2 linked regions of the Vulgatibacter sp. genome follow. The protein of the gene in region 2 interacts with the protein of the main gene of each other region in a pairwise test. Links are inferred from orthologs where the notes say so. Each region holds a gene or a part of one and is shown on either strand. Other genes may lie near its edges.

Region 1 (3,141 bases), on a different replicon or contig from region 2:
CCGAGAGATCGGCGGTGCGGAGATCGACCTGCCTGCCCAGCGCCCGGGCCTGCGCCGCCACCTCCTCCAGCGCATCGACCGACGCGTGGGCGTGGAGGACGAGGTCGTAGCCAGCATGGGCCAGGGCGAGGGCGGTGGCGCGGCCGACGCGGATGCCGGCGCCGGTGACGAAAGCCTTGCTCATGGCGCCGCAGGATGCCCGAGAAGCGCCGCCGGTTGCACGGCAGAAAGCCGCACGGCGCCTGCTTGCTCGCCCGGAGCCCGGGCGGCGCGCGGTGCATGGCCGCCCCATCGCGCCCACCTTGAAGGACACCACGCGCAAGGAGGTAGACGATGGGTCTCTTCAAGAAGGCAGCAGCCGCAGGCTTCCTCAGCCGTTTCCTCAACAGGCGCCGGTCCCGGCGCTCCTACGGCTACGGAAGGCGCCGCGGCCTGCTCCGCCGTTTCCTCGGGTAGGGGCCGATGCATCGGCGCTACGAGCTCGCCGGTGGGGAGGCCGCCGGGGCGATGAGCGACGGCTCGATCTTCTTCGTGGGGACGGCCACCACGCTCATCCGCTTCGGCGGCTTCTCGATCCTCACCGACCCGAACTTCCTGCACCAGGGCGAGAAGGTCCACCTCGGCTACGGGCTCCATTCGACCCGGCGCACCGAACCCGCCTGCCAGCTCGAGGATCTCCCGCCCTTCGACTTCGTGCTCCTCTCCCATCTCCACGAGGACCACTTCGATCGCAAGGTCGAGCAGCGGCTGCCGCGCCACACCCAGATCCTCACCACGCCGAAGGCGGCCCGGGCGCTGGCGCACCGAGGCTTCTATGCCGTCGATGCGATGCACCCCTGGGAATCGATCGAATTCGCCCGGGGCGAGAGCCGGCTCCGCGTGACCTCGATGCCGGGGCGCCACGGGCCGATGGCCTTCGCCAGGCTGCTGCCGCCGGTGATGGGCTCGATGCTCGAATTCGGCCACGAGCGCTTCGGCCTGCTGCTCCGCCTCTACGTGAGCGGCGACACGCTGGTCTACGAGGCGATCCGCGAGATCCCCGAGCGCTTCCCGGGGATCGACTGCGCCCTGCTCCACCTCGGCGGTACGCGGGTGATGGGGGTGCTCGTCACCATGGACGGCAAGCAGGGCGTGGAGATGATGAAGATCGTCGAGCCGGAGATCGCGGTGCCGATCCATTACGACGACTACGACGTCTTCCGCTCGCCGCTCTCCGACTTCGCCGACGAGGTCCACGCAGCGGGGCTCGATGGCCACGTGCGCTGGATCCACCGGGGCGAGACGCTGCCGATCCCCAACCCGCTGGCGCGGACGCGGGAGGCGCACGAGGAAGAGACGCAGCCGCCCTGAAAATCGAAAACGCGCGGGCTGCATTCGCAGGCCCGCGCGTTCTCATGTGCCCAGCCGGGGAGCTGCGATTACTCGCACTCCTCCTCTTCGCCGTGGGCGTGGCCGTGCTCGAGCTCCTCGGCGGTGGCGGCGCGCACGTCGAGCAGCTCCACGTCGAAGGTGATGTCCTTGCCGGCGTAGGGGTGGTTGCCGTCGAGGGTGGCGGTCTCGTCGGTGAGCTTCATCACCGTGAAGCCCTGGGGCTCGCCCTCCTCGTCGTCCGACCAGATCTCCTCGCCCTCTTCCACGTCCTCGGGGAGGTCGGAGCGGGGCACCTCGATCACCATCTCGTCGTCGCGCTCGCCGTAGGCGTCGGCGGCCTTCAGGGTGACCTTGGTCTTGAAGCCCTTCTCCTTGTCCTGGAGCACGTTCTCCAGGCCCTCGGCGATCTCGTCGAAGCCGTGCAGGTACTGGAGGGGCGCGTCGCCGACGCTGCTCTCGAGCACCTCGCCCTTCGAATCGGTGAGGGTGTACTGCACGGTAACGACGTTGCCCTTGGTCGCCTTCATAGAAAGTCCTCTGCGTAACGCTGCAGGTTTTGCCGCACCATATACCCCGGCGCGCCGGAAGCGGGGGAAAGATCAGGTGCGCAGCACGGGCGGGGCTGCCGGCACCGGGGGGCGCCTGGCGAGGAGGCCGTCCGCGGCGTAGAGGGCCACCGCCGTCCAGATCAGGCCGAAGGTCACCGCGTGGCGCTCGGTGAAGGGCTCGCCATAGGCGAGGACCGCGAGCCCCAGCTGGCAGGTGGGGGCGACGTACTGGATGATCCCCATGGTCGAGTAGCGGAGCCTGCGGGCGCCGGTGGCGAACCAGAGGAGCGGGATCGCGGTGGCGGCGCCGGCGCCCACGAGGAGGAGGGCCTCCCCCTGCGTGGAGCCGAAGGCCCCGCTCGCCGGGACGAGGAGGAGCCAGGCCACCGCCACCGGGGTGGCGAGGCCGGTCTCGACGGCGAGGCCGGTGAGGGATTCCACCGAGGCCCGCTTCCGGAGCAGGCCGTAGAGGCCGAAGGTCGAGGCCAGGGTGAGGGAGACCCAGGGAACCACCCCCAGCCCGAGGGCGAGCCAGCCCACGCCGGCGAAGGCCACCACCACCGCGGCGAGCTGCAGCGGGCGCAGGCGCTCCCCGAGGAAGAGCCGCGCCAGGAGCACGTTGACCAGCGGGTTGATGTAGTAGCCGAGGCTCGCCTCGGTGACGTGGCCGGTGTTCACCGCCCAGATGAAGAGCAGCCAGTTGCAGGAGATGAGCGAGGTGGTGAGGGCGAGGAGCCCCAGCGTCCGCCTGCGCCGCAGCGCCGCCAGCAGCTCGGGCCAGCGCCTGCCCAGGGTGAGGAGCCCCGCCACGAAGACGAAGGACCAGGCGATCCGGTGGGCGATGATCACGCCGGGAGCGACGCCGCCGAGCAGCTTCCAGTAGGCGGGGAAGAATCCCCAGATCAGGTAGGCGCCGAAGGCGTAGGCGCCGCCGGCCAGGGTGGAAGCGCGCTCGGTGGGGTTCTGCATGGCTGCTCTTCTAACCCCCCGGAAGAATCGGCGCATCCTGCCACGGCACAGGCCCGTCACCCCACCTGCCGGATTTCCGGGTAGCTACCTGGGGCGTTCTGCCTCACATCTGCGGCACGAGGCTGGCGAACCTGCGCCTGGCGAGGCGATTCGACGGCGATCCGGCGTCCGGGCACGCACCTTGCGTCCTCCCGGGACCATCCCGGTTCCAGGAGGTACCTCGTGGTACGTGTGACGAAGGTCGCTCTGCTCG
Region 2 (3,177 bases):
TGCGCGAGGCGGCGGACGAGGCCGGGGTGACGGTGGTCACCGGCGACACCAAGGTGATGGGCAGGGGGGAACTCGACGGCATTGCCCTGAACACCACCGGCGTCGGATTCGTGCAGCGGCCCGTTCCCGACAACGGCCTGCGGCCCGGCGACAGGATCATCATTACCGGCACCGTAGGCGATCACGGCTTCACCATCCTCACCGCCCGGCACGGGCTCGCGCTCGAGGGCGACCTGCGATCCGACGTGGCGCCGATCAACGGGCTCGTCGCCGCGGCGCTTGCTGCAGGCGGCGAGGACGTGGTGGCGATGAAGGATCCCACCCGCGGCGGCCTCTCCTCGGCGCTCCACGAGATGGGCGGCAAGAGCCGGGTCGGCATCCTGCTCCGCGAGCCCGATCTGCCGGTGCGGGCGGAGGTGCGGGCGGCCTCGGAGCTCCTCGGGATCGATCCGCTGGTGGCAGCCAACGAGGGCAAGGCGGTGATCGGCGTGCGGCCGCAGGCAGCCGACCGGGTCCTCGCCGCGCTGCGGGCCCATCCGCTGGGGCGCGAGGCGGCGATCGTGGCCACCTGCATCGAGGAGCGGCCCGGCAACGTGATCCTCGACACCGGCTTCGGCAAACGGCTCCTCGCCGAGATCGAGGGTGATCCGATGCCGCGGATCTGCTGAGGGGGCCATGCACGAGTACTCGATCGTCGAAGCGATCATCGGGCGGATCGAAGAGGAGGTCCGCAGGCAGAACGCCACCGCGGTCCACCGGGTCGAGATCCGGGTGGGGGATCTCGCCGGGGTGGAGCGGGAGCTCCTCGCCTCCGCCTGGGAGACGTTCAAGGCGGGGAGCTGCTGCGCCAACACGGCGCTGGTGATCCACGGGCGCGCGGCGCGGTGGGGCTGCAGCGGCTGCGACCGGAGGATCGAGGCGGGTGGCGACCTGCAATGTCCAACGTGCGGCGGAGCGGCCCGCCTGGTGGAGGGCGCCGAGCTTCTCCTCGAGCGAATCGAATTGGAGGTGGCCTGATGTGTACCGACTGCGGATGTGGCGACACCGAGCTGGTGCCGGTCGAGGTGCACGAGCGGATCCTCGCCGGCAACGATCGCGACGCGGCCCACAACCGGGCGCATTTCGTCGAGTACGGCGTCTTCGCCGTGAACCTGATGGGCTCCCCCGGCGCCGGGAAGACGGCGCTGCTGGAGGCGACCGCCAGGGCGCGGCCGGGGACGAGGATCGGCGGGGTGAGCGGCGATCTCGCCACCGACAACGACGCACGGCGGCTTTCGGCGGCGGGGATCCGTGCGGCGTCGATCACCACCGGCACCGCCTGCCACCTCGACGCGAAGATGGTCCACCACGCCCTGCACGACGTGGCGCTGGCGGACCTCGATCTCTTCTTCATCGAGAACGTGGGCAACCTCGTCTGCCCGGCGATCTACGACCTCGGCCAGGCGGTGAACGTGGTGGCGCTCTCGGTGACCGAGGGGGAGGACAAGCCGCTCAAATACCCGGTGATGTTCAAGGCGGCGGATCTCGTCCTGCTCACGAAATGCGATCTCCTTCCCCACCTGCAGGTCGACGTGGAGCGGATCCGCGAGGGGCTGGCGAAGGTGATGCCCGAGCCGCGGCTGATCGAGATCGCCGCCACCACCGGCCAGGGGATCGACGAGTGGGTCGCCTGGCTCGAGGAGCGGGCGCTGGCGTCGGGGATCCGCCGGGCGGGCTGATGGCGTACGGACCGGTGCGGTTCCCCGCACTATCGGCGACTGGCGCCGCGATGCGAATCTGCGCTCGTACTCGCGGTCTCGGGAGCCGTGCATGCGCCAGCTCGTCCCCTTCGTCTCTGCTGCTCTCTTCGCCGTCGTGGTCGCTGGCTGTGGCGCAGCGGATCCGATCTGTGGCGACCAGCTCGGCCATGGCTGCGGCGCGGGAACCGGCGGCGGCGGTGGTGACGATGGTGGCGGCGAGGACGACGGCTACGGCCAGCGCTGCCAGGCTGCCTGTGATCACCTCGCGAACTGCGGCGCGGCGCTCGGTGTGAACCGCGGCGATTGCTACAGGGCCTGCCACGCCGAGTCGATCGACGAGGCGACCATCGCCTGCTTCTCCGTGGTGCAGTGCACGCTGCAGGCCTTCTATGCCTGCAACCCGATCCCCGCCAGCGCCGCCTGCGTGGCGGCCTGCGCCCACGTCTACGACGACTGCGGTCATTCCCTCGGCAACCCCGGCTTCGATCGCACCACCTGCGAGCGCATCTGCACCGACGACGCCGATGCGACCGCCGAGCTGACCGATTGCCTCGCGGGCTACGACTGCACCGACGCCGGGCTGCGGAACTGCTTCCTCCTCTGAAGCGTCGCTTCAGCCCGCGCGGTGCCGCTCCGCCCAGCGCTCGAGCAGCTCGCGCTCGCGACCCGAGGTGAGGTCGTTCACGATGGGCACGCCCACCTTTCGTCCCTGCGGTTGCGGCACCTGCTGCAGCCAGGCCCAGGTGTCGCGGGCCGTCTCGGCGAGGGGCCGGAAGCGCAGGCCGTGGGCGATCGCCTTGCGCACGTCCCGGCGCATGAAGCCCTGCGCCTCCGGCGGGATCCAGAAGGGCACGCCGTCCATCGGCCTCGTCCCCTCGGCAGCCAGGAACTCGTGTGAAACCCAGACCGGCTGCGCGTCGCTGCCGAGCGCCGTGCCGAGCGTGCCGAGGAATTCGCCGAAGCGATGGGGCCGCACCGGGCCGGTGGCGTTGAAGGCGCCGGCGGTGCCACGCGCCGCGGCCTCCACCAGCCATGCGGCGAGATCGCGGACATCGATCAGCTGCAGGGGATCGCGCGGCATGCCGGGGGCGAGGAAGGCGTCGCCCGCCGCTACGCGCCGCACCCAGTGGTTGAATCGGTCGACCTGATCCCAGGGGCCGACGATGAGCCCTGCGCGCGCCTGTAGCGCCCGGCCCGGGAAGTGCTCCTCCACCACCTGCTCGCACGCAGCCTTGAGCGCGCCGTAGTCCCGCGGAACGTCTTCGGAGGCGGGGTCCTCCAGCACCGCGAGCGGCGCATCCTCGGCGAGGTCGGGGGTGACGAGGTCCGGGTAGACGGAGAGGCTGGAGACGAAGACGTAGTGGCCCACGCTTCCTGCGAGGAGCGCCGCGCTCTGTCGGACGACGCGGGGGACGTAGCCCGAGGTGTCGATCACCGC

Evidence for each region.
Region 1: the proteins of hypB (region 2) and ACESMR_RS08950 interact in binary tests that used the Escherichia coli proteins (3 or more experiments, as listed by UniProt). The link is inferred for Vulgatibacter sp. from one-to-one orthologs.

What each region holds. Positions count from the first base shown.
Region 1 is NZ_JAWLCN010000003.1:361,679-364,819, forward strand. The notes cover bases 159-2,989. They hold ACESMR_RS08950 (peptidylprolyl isomerase), read right to left. Parts: upstream 1,899-2,989; coding sequence 1,419-1,898; downstream 159-1,418. Other genes in these bases: ACESMR_RS08935 (SDR family NAD(P)-dependent oxidoreductase), read right to left, coding at 159-184; ACESMR_RS08940 (hypothetical protein), read left to right, coding at 334-456; ACESMR_RS08945 (MBL fold metallo-hydrolase), read left to right, coding at 463-1,350; rarD (EamA family transporter RarD), read right to left, coding at 1,971-2,888. Outside these bases: more of ACESMR_RS08935, read right to left, coding at 1-158; ACESMR_RS08960 (FG-GAP repeat domain-containing protein), read left to right, coding at 3,120-3,141. UniProt on the Escherichia coli protein: Folding helper with both chaperone and peptidyl-prolyl cis-trans isomerase (PPIase) activities. Chaperone activity prevents aggregation of unfolded or partially folded proteins and promotes their correct folding.
Region 2 is NZ_JAWLCN010000001.1:624,306-627,482, forward strand. What follows is about bases 1-2,867. They hold hypB (hydrogenase nickel incorporation protein HypB), read left to right. Parts: upstream 1-1,016; coding sequence 1,017-1,718; downstream 1,719-2,867. Other genes in these bases: hypE (hydrogenase expression/formation protein HypE), read left to right, coding at 1-668; ACESMR_RS02865 (hydrogenase maturation nickel metallochaperone HypA), read left to right, coding at 676-1,017; ACESMR_RS02875 (hypothetical protein), read left to right, coding at 1,810-2,343; ACESMR_RS02880 (NAD-dependent epimerase/dehydratase family protein), read right to left, coding at 2,353-2,867. In the rest of the region: more of ACESMR_RS02880, read right to left, coding at 2,868-3,177. UniProt on the Escherichia coli protein: Involved in the maturation of [NiFe] hydrogenases. Required for nickel insertion into the metal center of the hydrogenase. Exhibits a low intrinsic GTPase activity, which is essential for nickel insertion.